2 regions of the Sphingomonas sp. Leaf357 genome follow, and region 1 is predicted to be linked to the other one. Evidence: riboswitches for the same ligand, from Rfam matches in the RefSeq annotation. Region 1 holds a riboswitch; the other holds the start of a gene.
What was found. A riboswitch is a leader RNA that binds a small molecule or an ion and turns the genes downstream of it on or off. The one in region 1 is predicted to bind cobalamin.
Positions count from the first base shown of each region.

Region 2: another riboswitch for cobalamin. It lies ahead of ASG11_RS12680 (TonB-dependent receptor plug domain-containing protein); the one in region 1 lies ahead of metE (5-methyltetrahydropteroyltriglutamate--homocysteine S-methyltransferase).

Region 1 covers NZ_LMPM01000001.1:1,343,723-1,351,627, forward strand. The annotation lists gene metE (5-methyltetrahydropteroyltriglutamate--homocysteine S-methyltransferase) at 1-2,197, opposite strand, end outside; cobalamin riboswitch at 2,307-2,525, opposite strand; gene ASG11_RS06245 (hypothetical protein) at 2,587-2,808, opposite strand; gene ASG11_RS06250 (TonB-dependent receptor) at 3,202-5,832, shown strand; gene ASG11_RS06255 (sensor histidine kinase) at 6,011-7,348, opposite strand; gene ASG11_RS06260 (response regulator transcription factor) at 7,365-7,905, opposite strand, start outside.
Region 2 covers NZ_LMPM01000001.1:2,705,213-2,713,117, forward strand. The annotation lists gene ASG11_RS12655 (FAD binding domain-containing protein) at 1-355, opposite strand, end outside; gene paoA (aldehyde dehydrogenase iron-sulfur subunit PaoA) at 352-999, opposite strand; gene ASG11_RS12665 (ABC transporter ATP-binding protein) at 1,201-1,965, opposite strand; gene ASG11_RS12670 (FecCD family ABC transporter permease) at 1,962-2,945, opposite strand; gene ASG11_RS12675 (ABC transporter substrate-binding protein) at 2,942-3,763, opposite strand; gene ASG11_RS12680 (TonB-dependent receptor plug domain-containing protein) at 3,763-5,688, opposite strand; cobalamin riboswitch at 5,923-6,163, opposite strand; gene ASG11_RS12685 (DMT family transporter) at 6,251-6,577, opposite strand; gene ASG11_RS12690 (N-formylglutamate amidohydrolase) at 6,581-7,366, opposite strand; gene recJ (single-stranded-DNA-specific exonuclease RecJ) at 7,418-7,905, shown strand, end outside.

The DNA of each region.
Region 1 (7,905 bases):
GATTGACCCACAATTGGTCGGGATGGAGGTGAAGCTGGGCCAGTCGCATCAGCGCGACCATCTCGTCCTCGCCCGGAACGCGCGGGGCGTGGATGTCGTACACCCCCGGCCCGATCGCGCTCGGATAGCGATAGCGCGCGAAGCCGTCGAGCAGCTCCATCTGCGACCGCGCCGTCTCGATCGAGATCACATCGGTGTCCATCGCGCCGATCGCCGGCAGGATGTCGTTGAACTCCGAATAGCACATATGGGTGTGGATCTGGGTCGCATCGCCGACCCCCGCCGCCGAGAGCCGGAAGCAATCGACCGCCCAGTCGAGATAGTGCTGCCAGTCGCGCTTGCGCAGCGGCAGGCCCTCGCGCAGCGCGGCTTCGTCGATCTGGATCGCCTTGCAACCCGCCGCTTCGAGATCGGTCACCTCGTCGCGGATCGCGAAGGCGATCTGGCGGCACGATGCCTCGCGCGGTTGATCGTCACGCACGAACGACCAGTTGAGGATCGTCACCGGGCCGGTCAGCATGCCCTTCATCGGCCTGTCGGTCAGGCCCTGCGCATAGCGCCACCACGCGACCGTCATCGGTTCGGGTCGCGAAACATCGCCGAACAGGATCGGCGGCCGCACGCAGCGCGACCCGTAGCTCTGCACCCAGCCGCTGACGGTGAAGGCGAAACCGGCGAGTTGCTCGCCGAAATACTGCACCATGTCGTTACGTTCGAATTCGCCGTGGACGAGCATGTCGAGCCCGATCTCCTCCTGCCAGCGCACCGCGCGCGCGGTCTCCTCGCGCAGGAAATCCTGGTATTCCGCATCGCCCAGATTGCCGCGAACATGCTCGGCGCGGGCGTGGCGCACCTCGGCGGTCTGCGGGAAGGAGCCGATCGTGGTGGTCGGGAAGGCGGGCAGGTTCAGCACCGCCGCCTGCGCCGCGATCCGCTCGGGATGGCCCGACCGCCGCTCGCGCTGGTCGGGCGTGGCGGCGGCGATGCGCGCCGCGACCTTCGGATCGTGGATGCGCGGCGACACCTTGCGCGCGGCGGCGGCCTCGGTCGAGGCCGACAGCGCGGTGGCGACGCTGGCGCGGCCATCGTTGAGCGCGCGCTTCAGGATCGCGAGTTCCTCGATCTTCTGCACCGCGAAGGCCAACCATTGCGTCACCTCGTCGTCCAGCTTCCGCTCCAGGGCGAGATCGACCGGCACGTGCAGCAGCGAGCAGGACGGCGCGAGGATGAGGTCGCGCGTCGCGGCGATCGGGGCGATCCGGTCGAGCAGGGCCGCGAGATCGGCGCGCCAGATGTTGCGCCCGTCGATCACGCCCAGCGACAGCAGCAGCGATCTGGGCGCGCTGGCCAGCACGGCATCGAGTTGCTGCGGCGCGCGGACCAGATCGACGTGAAGCCCGGCGACCGGCAGCGAGGCCGCGAAGGACAGATTGTCGTCCAGCCCGCCGAAATAGGTCGTCAGCATCAGGCTGGGTCCGCTGCGCGACAGCCGGGCATAAGCGCGCGTCAGCGCCTTGCGCTGCCTCTCGTCCAGATCGAGCACCAGCACCGGCTCGTCGATCTGCACCCAGGCCGCGCCGGCATTGGCCAACTGCCCGAGGATGACGGTGTAGAGGCCCAGGACCTCATCGAGGAAATCGAACGGATCGACGTCGCGACCCTTGGCCAGGCTCAGCCACGTCACCGGGCCGAGCAGCACCGGGCGGGTCTCATATCCTTGCGCCTTGGCCTCGCGATATTCGTCGACGATCTTCAGCGTGTTGAGCGCCAGCTTCTGCCCGGCCTGCAGTTCCGGCACCATGTAGTGATAGTTGGTGTCGAACCATTTGGTCATCTCGCACGCCGTCTGGCTGGCATGGCCGTGGCCGCAATCGTCGCCCGCCCCGGTCGTGCCACGCGCCATCGCGAAATAGGTCGCCAGATCGGCCTCGCCATGCGCCGCGCCGTAGCGCTCGGGGATCGCGCCGAGCATCACGCTGGTGTCGAGCACATGATCGTAGAGCGAGAAGTCGTTGGAGGGCAGCCAATCGGCTCCCAGCGCGCGCTGGCGCGCCCAGGCGGCGGTGCGCAGGCCGGCGGCGGATTCGAGCAGGTCGGCCTCGCTCGATTTGCCCGACCAATAATTTTCGAGCGCGAACTTCAGTTCGCGGCGCGGGCCGATGCGCGGAAAGCCCAAGGTGGCGACGGTGACGGTCATTCTTCATACCCCGATGAGAAGCGGGGCAGAGACGGGACACGAGCAGGACGCGCGAACGGACAAGGCCCGGCCACGGCATGCAAGCGGCCAGCCCGGACACCCCGCCGGTGGACGTTATCGCGTCGGAGGCAGGTCTCCTGGCTCGCGGGTCGTCACGTCGGCCTGGCCTTCCCGACGGCTCGCACCGTCAGTGACACTCGATGGCCGCCGCTCGCCGCTTACAGTTGCGGGGGCAGCGCCGGCATTGCGCCCGTCAAGGCGCGCACCGGCTTCCCGTCTTAGCTCCGCGCATCCGCATGCACGGAGAACCTCGACCCGCCAAACATCCCAGCAACGGGGGACGGGGTCAAGGTGTCATATAAAGAAATCTTTATATGAGATCGAATAGATCAGGCGGCGACCTCGACCATGCAGGTCTTGGCCGGACCCTCGGCCAGCGCATCGGCAAGTTGCAGCAGGCCGTCCGCGCTTTCCGGGCAATTGGGGCGGGCCTTGGCCGCGGTCTCCTGCAGCGTCGAGACGATCGTCTTGACCGCGTGGCGATCGATCGTGCCGCTGCGGCGCAGGCCGATCAGGATGGCTTTCAGGGCGAGATGCTGTTCGCAGTGCACCGACTTTCTCCTAAAGGAATCGACCTCTGGCGGGTCATGTAACCGTCACAGGATATCACCCGAAAGCATTATGCCGCAAGATCATGTCGTTGGCACGGCGTCGGTCGATCGCTTGAACCGCAAGGGCAAGACTTTAATTTAAAGCCTGACCGATGTGACATTTTCTCAATAATACATCGATGTTATTTCTAGCAAGTCGTGTCATTGATGGCGGAGAGCTGATTTCTGCTGAAGATGAAGATAGTATTAAAAGAAGCTATACTTTGAAAATATGGATTATGACGCCAAAATAACCTTACAATACTATTTGTGTTACAGTCTTCGTAACAATCCTGACCCATATGCTGTGTAGCGGCCCCCGTAACGAGTTTCTAAAAACCAAAGGGGCTTCACATGCGTTCTCACTCCAACCTCCGGCTGCGTCTGTTGATCGGCACCGCGCTGATCGCCGCGACCGCGTCGCCGGTGTTCGCCGCCGAAACGCCGGTGGCCGCCCCGGCCGCCACCCCCGTGGCCGACCCCGTTCCCGCCGCCGATCCCGCCCCGGCCGGTGACGATCAGCTGAGCGAAGTCGTCGTCACCGCGACTCGCCGCGAGACCAATCTGCAGAAGACTCCGATCTCGATCAGCGTGCTCAGCACCCAGGCGATCGCGGATCGTCATGTGCTCAGCCTGTTCAATCTGGCCGACGGCTCGATCCCATCGCTGCGCATCGCGACGTTCGAGGCACGCCAGTCGGCGCTGACGATCGGCATCCGCGGGATCGTCCCGTACGACCAGAACCAGACCGCGCGCGACGGCGGCGTCGGCGTCTATATCGACGGCGTGGCGCTCGGAAAGACTCAGGGCCTGAACGCCGCCTTGTTCGATATCGAGCGGATCGAAGTGCTGAAAGGTCCGCAGGGCACGCTGTTCGGCCGCAATACCGAAGGCGGCGCGCTGTCGCTCGTGTCCAAGGCACCGAGCGGCGTGTTCGGCGGTCGCGTCACCGGCGGGGTGGGCAATTACGGTGCGCGCAATGCCGACGTGCATCTCGACCTGCCGGCCTTCCACGACATCGCGGTGAAGATCGACGGCGTGTACCAGCATCAGGACCCGACCGTGAAGGATCCGCTTTCCGGCTCCACCGGCTGGAACTATTACGATCGCAAGGGCGGTAGGATCGCCGCGCGCTGGCAGCCGGTCGACGGCTTCACCGCGGATTTCGCGTACGACTACGCGAAGGACGAGAACACGCCGCAATACAGCCAGCTGATCAACTACAATCCCAACGGCTATGCCGTCGGCACGTACAACGCCGCGGGCGCATTGCTGCTCAATGGCGTCGCCTGCGGCGGCACCATCGCCGCCGGCAGCACCAAGCCCATCTGCATCGCGCCGAAGGGGCCGTTGGTCGGCGTGCATCCCGAACGCCAGACCGTCGCCGACGTCGGCGTTCCCCAGCAGCCGAGCGTCGATATCACGCATGGTTTCTCGGCCAATTTGAAGTACAAGCTCGCACCGTGGATCGAGCTGCGCTCGATTACCGCATGGCGCGGCGTCAGCACCGATCAGTGGGATAATTCCGGCGGCCCGGAGCGCAGCACGTTCGCGCCCTTCGTCCCCAATACGGCCAATCCGACCGCCATCAACACGACCGGCACGTTCAGCCGCTACAGTCTGTCGTACCTCCGCCAGCACCAGTTCAGCCAGGAATTCCAGGCCGTCGGCAGCGTGCCGCAGTTCGATTACGTCGTCGGCGCATATTACTACACCGAACACGCGACCGAATATGCCGCGACGCCGCTCAGCAACCAGTGGAACAGCGACGGCACGGCCTATACCGTGCGCAGCCCGATCCCGGGCAATTCCTCCGCGATCACCAGCGCCAATTCCGGCTATCAGCAATACGATCCGTCGTGCAACAACACGCTGGGCGCAACGGTGCCCCAGTTCGCCAACAGCTGCCAGTTCATCACGCGCGCCAGCCAGGCCACGGACCACAATTACTCGCTGTTCGGCAATCTGACCTTCTCGCCGGAAGCGCTGGGCGACGTCGTGCACATCACGGCCGGCGGGCGCTGGACCAAGGACGATCGCCACGGCACGCTCTACGTCGTCAACAACCGTTCCGATCTGATCACGACCGGCGTCGTGTCGCCGTTCTCGTTCAAGAACAGCATCAGCCGGTTCGATCCGATGTTCAACATCGCGTTCGACGCGACGCCGGACGTCCATCTCTACGCCAAATATGCCACGGGCTTCCGCGCCGGCGGCGCCAACGACCGCTCGCTCCAGTTCAACGCGTTCGGCCCCGAATCGGTCAAATCGTACGAAGTCGGCGCGAAGATGGACTTCTTCCAGCATCGCGCGCGCCTGAACCTGGCCGGCTACATCATGGACCGCAGCAACACGCAGTTCGACTTCGACTATTTCGATACGAACGGTTCGAGCATCACCAACGGCAGCCATCTCGAGCAGACCATCAATGCCGGCAACAGCAAGATCCGCGGGATCGAAGCCGATCTCACGGTGAAGCCGGTCGACGGGCTGACGCTGGGCGGTTCCTACGCCTACACGTACTGGAAGGCGCCGTCGGCGGTGAGCCCGCTGGGCGGCGGGCTGCAGCAATTGTACATCGTCTATACGCCGAATAATGCCGCGTCCGGCACGATCGACTATGAAATCCCGGTCGGCGGCGACACGACCAAGGTGCGCTTCCACCTCGACGGCAACTACGCCAGCAGCCAGTACAGCTTCCAGCTCGAGCCGACCAAGACCGATGCCAGCTTCGTCGTAAACGGGCGCCTCGCGCTGGCCGATATCGCGGTGAACGATCACAACAAGGTCACCCTATCGGTATGGGCGCGCAACCTGTTCGACACGACGTACATCTATCGTCGTTCGGCGGCGAATTCGTCGCCGGTGCTGAACGTCGGCGCGAACGGTGCGCTGATATCGACCAATTACGGCGGCATCCTCGGCGATTATGCCAACTTCAACCCGCCCCGCACCTGGGGGCTGGAAGTGTCGGCGAAGTTCTAGAGCTTCCCGTCAGGCGATCGAGACAGGGTCCGGGCGGTGATCGTCACCCCCAGGGTTTTGTCTGCGACCGGGAGCTTGACGACTTTGGGTTGAGTCGCGGTGTTTTTGCATCGTCATTCCCGCTTTCGCGGGAATGACGGAGGATGAGCTTCAACCTCACGTCGTCATGCTCTAGGGGTCAACCCGCCAGGGGCAGTTTCACCACCGCGCGCAGGCCCGGCGCGGCATCCTCCAGTATCAACCGTCCGTGATGCAGCCGCGCGATCGCATCGACCAGGGTCAGTCCCAGGCCCTGCCCGGGCAGGCTGGCCGATGCCTCGCCCCGGCCGAAACGCCGCACCATCGCGGCATGCTCGCTCGCCGGGATCCCCGGCCCGTCATCGGCGACGATCACCTGCACGGATTCGCCGCGCACTTCCGTATCGACGGTGATGCGCGTGCCGGGCGGCGTGTGGCGGATCGCGTTCTCGATCAGGTTGACCAGCAACTGGCGCAGCAAGGCGACGTCGCCGCGCATCGCGATCGCCGATGCGACCGGCAGCACGAGCGTGCGCCCGGCATCCTCGGCCACCGCCTGCAATCCCTCGCCGACCTCGATCGCCAGCGCGCCGAGATCTAGGTCCGCGAAGCGCTCGCGCCGATGCCCGCCCTCCACTTCCCACAACCGCATCATGCTGGCGAAGACCTCCAGCACGTCGTCGGTCTGGGCCAGCAGATCCTCGATCTCGGCGGCCGATACCGGTGCGCTCCGGGACTGCCGCTGCAGCGTGGCGGTGCGCGCGCGCAGGCGGGCCAGCGGGCTCTTCAGTTCGTGCGCCACGTCCTTGGCGGCATGCTTCACATTGCCCATCAGCGCCTCGATCCGGTCGAGCATGCGGTTGAACGCGGCGGCCTGCCGGTCGAACTCGCTGCGGCTGCCGTCCACCGGAATGCGCTGGCGGATGTCGCCGGCGATCACCGCATCGACGGTCGCCTGCATCGCGCGCATCCGCGCCTTGATCGCGCGCCAGATGCCGATCGCGCCGCCGATCACGATCAAGGCGGTCGTGCCCAGACTGGCGAGCTGCACGCGCAGCAGCAGGGTATCGAAGCCGTCGATCACGTCGTTGTCGGACACCAATACCAGCGCTCCGCCGCCGTCGATCCGTCGCACCAGCGCGCGCCCGTGTGCCACGCCCGGCACCCGAGCCTCCGTTCCGAAATGCGAATAGCCCTGCGGCGGCATCCGGCGCAGATCGAGCTTGCCGGCTATGTGGCGTCCGGCTGGGTCGAAAAGAGCGTAATACAGGTCTGCCGTATCGTGATCCGCCTGCGCTGCCGCGATGCGCCCGGCCATCGCCGCGACATCGGGCGTGTCGCCCGCCACCGCCGCCGCCTCGGTCGCCAGGCGGCGATCGACCTCGACCCCCAGCGCATTGTGCGTGACGACGTAACTGGTGATGCGCACGACCACGAGCGCGCTCAGGATGATCGCGACGTACAGAGTCAGGATCGCCCGCAGCGAGCGTGGTCGCATCACCGTCGGGGCCGCATCACGGCACGCTTTTCAACATGTAGCCCACGCCGCGCAGCGTCACGATCGGATCGACCTCGTCGGCGGCGTTCAATTGCCCGCGCAGCCGGCGGATATAGGATTCGGCGATGTTGGTGGTCGGCTCGAAATCGTAGTGCCACACGTTCTGATACAGCATCCGCCGCGTGACCACGCTGTCGGCATTGCGGACAAGTTCGCACAGCAGCAGGAATTCCAGCTTCTGCAGGTTCAGCAGGCGGCCGCCCCGCGTGGCGCGGAACTTCACCTCGTTCACCTCGATATCGCCGGCGCGCATCACGCCCGAATCGCCGGCATGCGCGGTGCGCCGCAGAATCGCCTTCAGCCGCGCGTCGATTTCCGCCGGGGCGGCCGGCTTGACCAGATAATCGTCCGCGCCCGCCTCCAGCCCGGCAAGCCGCTGGTCGAGATCGCCGAGCGCGGTGAGCATGATGATCGGCACGCCGATCCGCCGCTCGCGCAGCAGCCGGGTGACGTCCACGCCGTCCACGAACGGCAGCATCACGTCGAGCAGCACGGCA
Region 2 (7,905 bases), 1.4 Mb from region 1:
AGCGCGTACGCTGCAGCAGATTGCCCGCCGTCGTTGCCTTGTTGCGCAACTGACCCGAAGCCCCGGCGAGCAGCGACCGGCTGAGCACGCCATAATCGCGCCGCACCGTCTCGTCGGACGCCAAAGCGGTGTTCTTAACGAGCGCGCCGATGCGCAGGCCGCCGTCCTTCGTCTTCTCGATCCGATCGAGCTTCAGATCCTGCACGTCGATCAGATGCGCGGGCGTCTCGATCTGCAATTTCATCAGGTCGAGCAGGTTGGTGCCGCCGGCGATGAACTTCGCGCCGGGGGTGCGGGCGACCGCCGCCGCCGCTTCGGCAGGCGACGTTGCACGGGTATAGGTGAACGGCTTCATGCTTTGGCCCCCTCTCGACCCTGGGCGACTTCGGTCATCGCCTCGAGGATGTTCGAATAGGCACCGCAGCGGCAGATGTTGCCGCTCATCCGCTCGCGCATCTCATCGTTCGTGACCTTGGGCCTGTCGACCAGGCTGGCGCTGACATGGCTCGGCACGCCGGCCTTGATCTCGTCAAGCACCGCCACCGCCGAACAAATCTGGCCCGGCGTGCAATATCCGCACTGATACCCATCGTGCTTGACGAACGCCGCCTGCATCGCGTGCAGATTGTCGGGCGTTCCCAGCCCTTCGATCGTGGTGACCTTATCGCCTTCGTGCATCACCGCGAGCGTCAGACAGGAATTGATCCGCACGCCGTCGACCAAAACGGTGCAAGCGCCGCATTGGCCGTGGTCGCAACCCTTCTTGGTGCCCGTCAGGTGCAGATTCTCGCGCAACGCATCAAGCAGGGTGGTGCGGGTATCGACGACCAGGTCGCGACGCTTACCGTTGACCTGTAGCGACACCTTCATGGTCTCGGGCGCAGCCTGCGTGGCGGGCCTCGCGGCCTGCGCCTCCGGCACCGCGCTCAATGCCGCCACCGCGGCACCGCCGACCAGGATCCCGCGGCGCGAAACCTCGACTTCGCCGGATGTTTCCATGATATCTCGCCCCTTCCGTTTCGGCCCATGATGGACGACGCCGATGCACCGCCTTGCCGAACTGTTTCACTACGCATGGCGAGTGTAACGCATCGTGCATGCGAAACGATGCGGAGCATTGATACCTTCAGCGGCATGAAGTTATATCGGGATTTCATTAATTGACCCATACTATATTCTTTGAGATATAGCAGGTGCCGCTCAAACGAAGCGGATCGTCGCCCCGCCATCCTGTCGGATCACCCGAGCCTCGACATCGTAAAGCGTGCCGAGCCTGGCATCGGTAAACATCGCATCCGCCCCGCCCTGCCCGACGACCTGCGCGCCCTTCACCGCAACCACATCGTCGGCGATGCGCATCGCCAAATCGAGATCGTGCAACGCCACGATCACCGTGCAGCCGCCATCGGCCAGCGCGCGCAACCGCCGTCCCGCATCGAGCGCGTGGCGCGGATCGAGCCCGGCAGTGGGCTCATCGACGATCAGAAGCTCCGGCTCGCCCACCGTCGCGCGGGCGAGCATCACGCGGGCCAGCTCGCCGCCCGACAGCTGTGTCGCCGGACGGTCGCGCAGATCCGCCAGATCGTAGCGCGCGAGCGCCGCATCGATCTTCGGCCGCCACGATCCGGGCAGCCCCCCGAAGGCCGGCAGATGCGCGATCAGCCCCAAAGCGACGACGCGCTCCACGCTGATCGCCCAATCGATCCGCGGGTTCTGCGGCAGATAGGCGCGCCGCGTGGCCAGCACCTTCCGCGACAAGGAGGACAGCGCCTGACCGCCCAGCGTCACGCTACCCGCCTCCGGCGCCAGCAAGCCGGCGGCGACCTCCAGCAACGTCGATTTACCCGCGCCGTTCGGCCCGATCACCGCCGTCAGCCGCCCCGCCGCGAAATGCGCATCGGCGGCGTCGAGCACCACGCGCCCGCCCCGCCGCACGGCGATACCAGTCAACACAAGGTCGCTCACGGCGCGGTTCTCCGCACGTGCAGCACCAGCCACAGGAAGAACGGTGCCCCGATCACCGACACGAACACGCCGAGATGGATCTCCGTGCCGAAATCCAGGATCCTTGTCGCCAGATCGGCGGCCAGCACGACCAGCGCACCTACGATCGCCGCCGGCAGCAAAGTGGCACCCGGCCGATGCCCGACCAGCGGCCGCACGATATGCGGCGCGACCAGCCCGACGAACCCGATCGCCCCGGTCACCGCCGTCGCCGCGCCGACGCCCAGCGCCGTGCCGAGCAGCGCGAACAGCCGCGCCCGCCCGAGATGCACGCCCAAACTCTCCGCCTGCGCCTCGCCCAGCGTCAGCGCGTCGAGCGCGCGGCCGGTCAGGAGCAACAGTGCAGCGCCTACGGCGATGAACGGCCCGGCAAGCAGCACATGATCCCAACTGCGATCCCTCAGCGACCCCATCAACCACGTCATGATCTCGTAGGCCGCGAAAGGATTGGGCGCGAGATTGAGCGCGAGGCTCACCCCCGCCCCCGCAATGCTCGACATCGCCACGCCCGCAAGGATCAGCGACAGCGTACCCCCGCGCCGCGACAGCGCGAACGCCACGCCCGCCGTCACCAGCGCCCCGACCATCGCGAACACCGGCGTCGCCAGTCCGAAACTGGCGGCGAACCCGTAATAGATCGCGATCACCGCGCCGAGCGACGCGCCCGACGACACGCCGAGCAACCCAGGCTCGGCCAGTGGATTGCGCAGCAGCCCCTGCAACACCGCCCCCGAAAGCCCGAGGATGCCGCCGACCAACACCGCCAGCACCACACGCGGCAAACGCACCTCGATCACGATCAGCCGTGCGAGACTATCGCGCGGTGCCGCCAATGCTTGGATCACTTCGCCTGGCGTCATCCAGACCGATCCGGCGAGCAGGGACACGAAGGCCAGTGCCACCAAGGCACCTACCAACACGATCAGCCAGCGCGCGCTCAAGATGTCACCGCCGCCACCTGTCGCCGCAGGTCGACCGCAGCGTCGCCGATCGCCGGCGTGCCGCAGATCGTCGCCGATTGCGCCACGGTCAGCCGCTTCGCCGCCGGCCAGAAACGCCGCACCAATGGATGACCGCTGACGTTATCGCCCAACGACCCCTCACGTGGGTCGGCCACGCCGCGGACCAGGAAATCCGGCTTCGCCCGCAACAAGGCCTCGATCCCGCCGCGTGATCCCACGCTGGTCAGTCCGGCGGCAGCGACGATCGCTGAGAGAAAAGGACTGTCGCTCATGCCGTCCCGCCCCCAGGCGGCGACAGTGATCGGCCTTGCGCTGCGCACCGGTGCCAGTTGCGCATCCATCCGCGCGATCATCGCCTCGCCGCGCGCGCGCTCGCCGAGCGCCGCCGCCAGCACGCCGACGTTGCGTCGTATCCCTGCGACATCACCGGAATCCGCCAGTTCGAGCACCGGATAGCCCAGCCGCCGCAACATCGCGCGCCCGCCAGGATTGGAGAAGGTATCGGTCACGATCAGATCGGGCCGCGCCCGCGCGACCTCCTCGACGCTGCCGTGATTGGCCGCCACGCGTCGCGCCGCCGCGACTTGCGCCGAATAGCGCGGATCGCGCGACAGCCACGTCACCGAAGCGATCCGGCTAGGCGGCAGCAGCGCCAGCACCAATTGGTCGGTGCACTGGTTCAAGCTCATCACCCGCATCGGCCGTGCGACCGGAACGGACGCGGCCGGCACGCTCGCGGTGCAGCCGCCCAGAAGCGCGGGCGACAGCAACGCGAGCCATGCCGGCCGCACCTTCATCAGAAGCGTGCCTTCACGCCGCCGTAAGCACCGCGCCCCGGCGTGGCGAAGCTGAACACCTCTTCGTAGCGCTCGTTGAACAGATTCTCGACCCGGCCGAAGACCGAAAAGCGATCGCTCAATTTATATTCGGCGTTCAGGTTCACCAGCACATATTCCTGCAAGCTCACCCGTACCGGAATGAAGCTCGGATCGGTAAAGGCGACATCGTCCTGCCGGCCGTTGTAGCGCACGGTCAGCGTGGTCGAGAATTTTTTGTCCATGCTGAACACGGTCGTGTTGAAGCTGCCGATATGGTTCGGGCGGCGCACCTCGACCGTGCCGTTCTCCCGCGCATGCAGATAGGTGTACGCAATGTCGAAGCGAAGCTGATCGATCGGTTGGGCCGAGGCGAACACTTCGACGCCCTTCTGCCGCGACAGGGTAGTGCGGTTGGCCGGCGATGCAACGAAGGTCGGCGCCGGGAAGGTCGTGTAGATCTCGTCTTCCAACTTGCTGTCAAAATAGGTCGCACCGATCTTCGCCTTGCCGCCGGCGAATTCCTGGTCGAGGCCCGCTTCCCAGCCTTTCGACTTTTCCGGCTTCAAATTCGGGTTGCCGATATAGCGGCCGTCCGCATAGGCGAAGAGTTCGAAATAGCCCGGATTCTTGACGCCGGTGCCGTACGCGCCGTGCGCGCGCAAACCGGACGGCAAGCGATATCCGGCCTGCAGGCGATAGGTCGTCACGTCGGCGAAGCGATCGTTCTGGTCGCGACGGATCGACGCACCCAGCACCAGCGCATCGGCGATCGTGCCCTCATACTGGCCGACGAACCCCCAATTCTCGGTCGATTTGCGCCCGCTGAACGAAAACGGAGAAGCCACCGTGTTCTGGAATTCCTCGCGCTCGTAATCCACCGCGCCGGTCAGCTTGCTGCGGAACTCGTCACTGCCGAACTGGAAGCTCGATTCGAGCGATCCCTTGTAGCGGCGGCCCTTGTCGCCATAATCCACGCCGAACGCGCTGTAGCCGGTCCGCGTCGTGTCGGCGATCTGCCCGGTCAGCGCGGTGTTCCACTTGCCGTCGGCCAGCGACAATGCTGCGCGCAGCAGGCCGTAATAGGCCTTGTTGCGGAAATGCGTGCCCGGCGTGTCGACGATATAGCCGAACTTCGGCCCGGAAAACGCCGTGTCGTTGCTCAGCGCATCGGTATAGCTGTAGCGACCCACGCCGGTCAGCTTGAAGATGTCGGACGGCGTCCAGTTCACTTTCGCGCTCGCGCCGACGCCAGTGTACCCCACGTCGCGCGTGCCATCCCGCGCGGTCGGCGTGCCGTTGGTGCGATAGAGCGTGCCGGACAGTGCATAATCCAGCGTGCCCGCAACCCCGCCGAAGCGCGCCGCGCCCGCCGCCGTGCCGAACGATCCGCCCTCGACGCGAGCGCTCAGGCCCTGCGATTCGGTGCCGGTGGGCGTGATATACTGGATCACGCCGCCGATCGCGTCCGATCCGTAGAGCGACGATTGCTGCCCGCGCAGCACTTCGATCCGCGCCTTGTCGTCGGCGATCAGCGTGCCGAAATCGTATTGGCCCTGATAAGGGTCGGACGCCTCGATCCCGTCGATCAGGACGAGCACGTGATTGGCTTCGCTGCCGCGAATGCGGATGTCGGTCAGGCCGCCGATCGAGCGGTTGACGGCGACGCCCGGCACGTCGCGCAGGATGTCGGAGACGATGCGGGTCTGGCGCTCCTCCATCTGCTCGCTGCTCAGCACCGTGACCGAGGCCGGCAGATCCTTCACCGCGATGCCCTCGCCCGAGCGGGATGCGGTGACGGTGATGTCGTTGCCCTCGGCATCCTTGGGCGGCAGCGAGGCGTCGCTCTGGGCGAGCGCAGGCGTGGCGGCGACAAGCGCCAGCAGAGATACGAAAACGGTCTTCATGATGTTCAGTCCCCCCGCGCCATTCTGGACGACGCGACTGGGGCCGTGTGTCGCGTGGCGAAACGCGAACGACGGCGACGGTTCAGCCGAACGGACGCGGAGCCCGGCTGCCTCGACACCGTGTGCGGCCCCGGCCGCACGGTTCGGGCCGCCGGCAAAGCATGGCTTCGCCAGAACCCGATTCGTCGCTCGAACGGACTCGTTCCGTGCCTCGGCCATCCCCTGGACGCGAGAGCATGAGCGACAGCGCCGGCAGGTCTCCTGGCTCACGGGTCACGGCTCGATGCACGCCTTCCCAGATCGTCTCGATCCAGTGGCCGTCCCGCCGGCCCCCGTTCGAAGGGCCTGGACAGGACATGTGCATCGCGCTCTCCGCTTACAGTTGCAGGGACAGCCGCGGCTTTGGGAGGAACCCCTCCCGCACCGCATTCCACATTTGAGCCCCTTGCGGGGCACCGGCGCGATCATGCGAAGCCGGATGGTTCGCATCCGGTTTCGAGTGCGCCCTTAGTGGAAATGCTGCGCCGCGCAAACGAAATCCGCGCGAGGCGGCGCTCCGCGCTCAGCCGTGCCCGGTGCGCAGGTTCAGGATCACGACGCCGGTCACGATCAGCCCGATCGCGGCCAGCGCGGTCGTGTCGAGCTTCTGGGCATAGGCGATCCACGCCACCGCCGTGACCAGCACGACGCCCGCGCCGGACCAGATCGCATAGGCGACGCCGATCGGGATCGATCGCAGCGCGAAGGACAGGAAATAGAAAGCGGCGGCATAGCCGACCACCACGATCAGCAACGGCCAGGGTCGCGTGAACCCTTCCGCCGATTTCAGGAAGGACGTGGCGATCACTTCCGACAGGATCGCCACCGACAGCCAGATCCAGTTCGGCACGGCTCAGCGCCCGCCGATGCCGGAGGCTGCCGCGCGCAACACCGCCGCCAGCCGTGCCGACCAGTCCGCGCATCCGGCGGCCGTGCCGATCAGATCCTGCCGCACCTCGATCTCGGCATAGGGGCGGCGCGCAGGATAGGCATGGCGCGGCACGGTGTAGTCGATCGCGTCCATGCTGTAGGGCTCGTTGTCGCCGACCGTCAGCGTATCGTCGGCCCGCAACGCCGCGAGCAGCGCCTGCGCGAACGCGGTATCGCCGCCATCGTGCAGCACGCCGATCTCCCACGGCCGCGTTACGGTCTGCCCCGCGCTTCGCAACATCGGGGTGAAGCTGTGCAGCGCCACCAGGATCGTCCCCTGCCCCGCCGCATCGCGCCGCGCGATCTCCGCGCCGATCGCTTCCTGATACGGCGTGTGGATCACCGCCACGCGCGCCGCGCGCTGGGCTGCATCCAGATCGCGATTGCCCGGCACGACGGTCAGGTCGCTCACCTCGGGCATCGCATCGGCCCGCGCCGGATCGCGATTGCAGTCGATCACGAGGCGCGAATAGGTCTGCCGTACGAACACCGCGTCCAGCGCCTCGGCCAGCATCGGCCCCAGTTCGCCGATGCCGATATCCCAGCCGATGTGTCGCGCGAGTTCCTGCGGCGGCAGGCCCAATCCGGCGAGGCTCTCGGGCACCAGCTTCCCGGCATGATCGCCGATCAGCAGGAAAGGCGAGGCGCCGCCCGGATTGATCACCTGTACCGGCGACGGATCGTTCGCGCCCAGCAATGCCGCCGTCATGTCGCCGTCCTTCCTAACCGTTCGCCGCTCGTCTAAGCCTTCGGTCACATCATGAACACCGTCCTGAACATCACCCGGTCGATTCTCGGCCAGCCGTGGCGCTGGCGCGCGCTGGAAACCGACACGCGCGATCCCGGCTTCGCGCCCGACGATCTCGTCACGCAATTGCTGCTCGCCCGCGGCTGCCCGCGCGAGGATCTGGAGGCGCACAAGGCCCCCAGCATCCGCACCTTCATGCCCGATCCGTCGATCTTCCGCGATATGGACAAGGCGGCCGAACGGCTTGCCGATGCGATCGCGCACAAAGAATCGGTCACCGTCTTCGGCGATTACGACGTGGACGGCGCGACCTCCGCCGCGCTGATGATCCTGCTGCTGCGCGATCTCGGGCTGGAGGCGAAGGCCTATATCCCCGATCGCCTGATCGAAGGCTATGGCCCGTCCGGTGCCGCGATGCTGCGCCTGAAGGCGGAGGGCGCGGACCTGATCGTCACGGTCGATTGCGGCGCGCAGGCGTTCGACGCGCTCGAAGCCGCGCG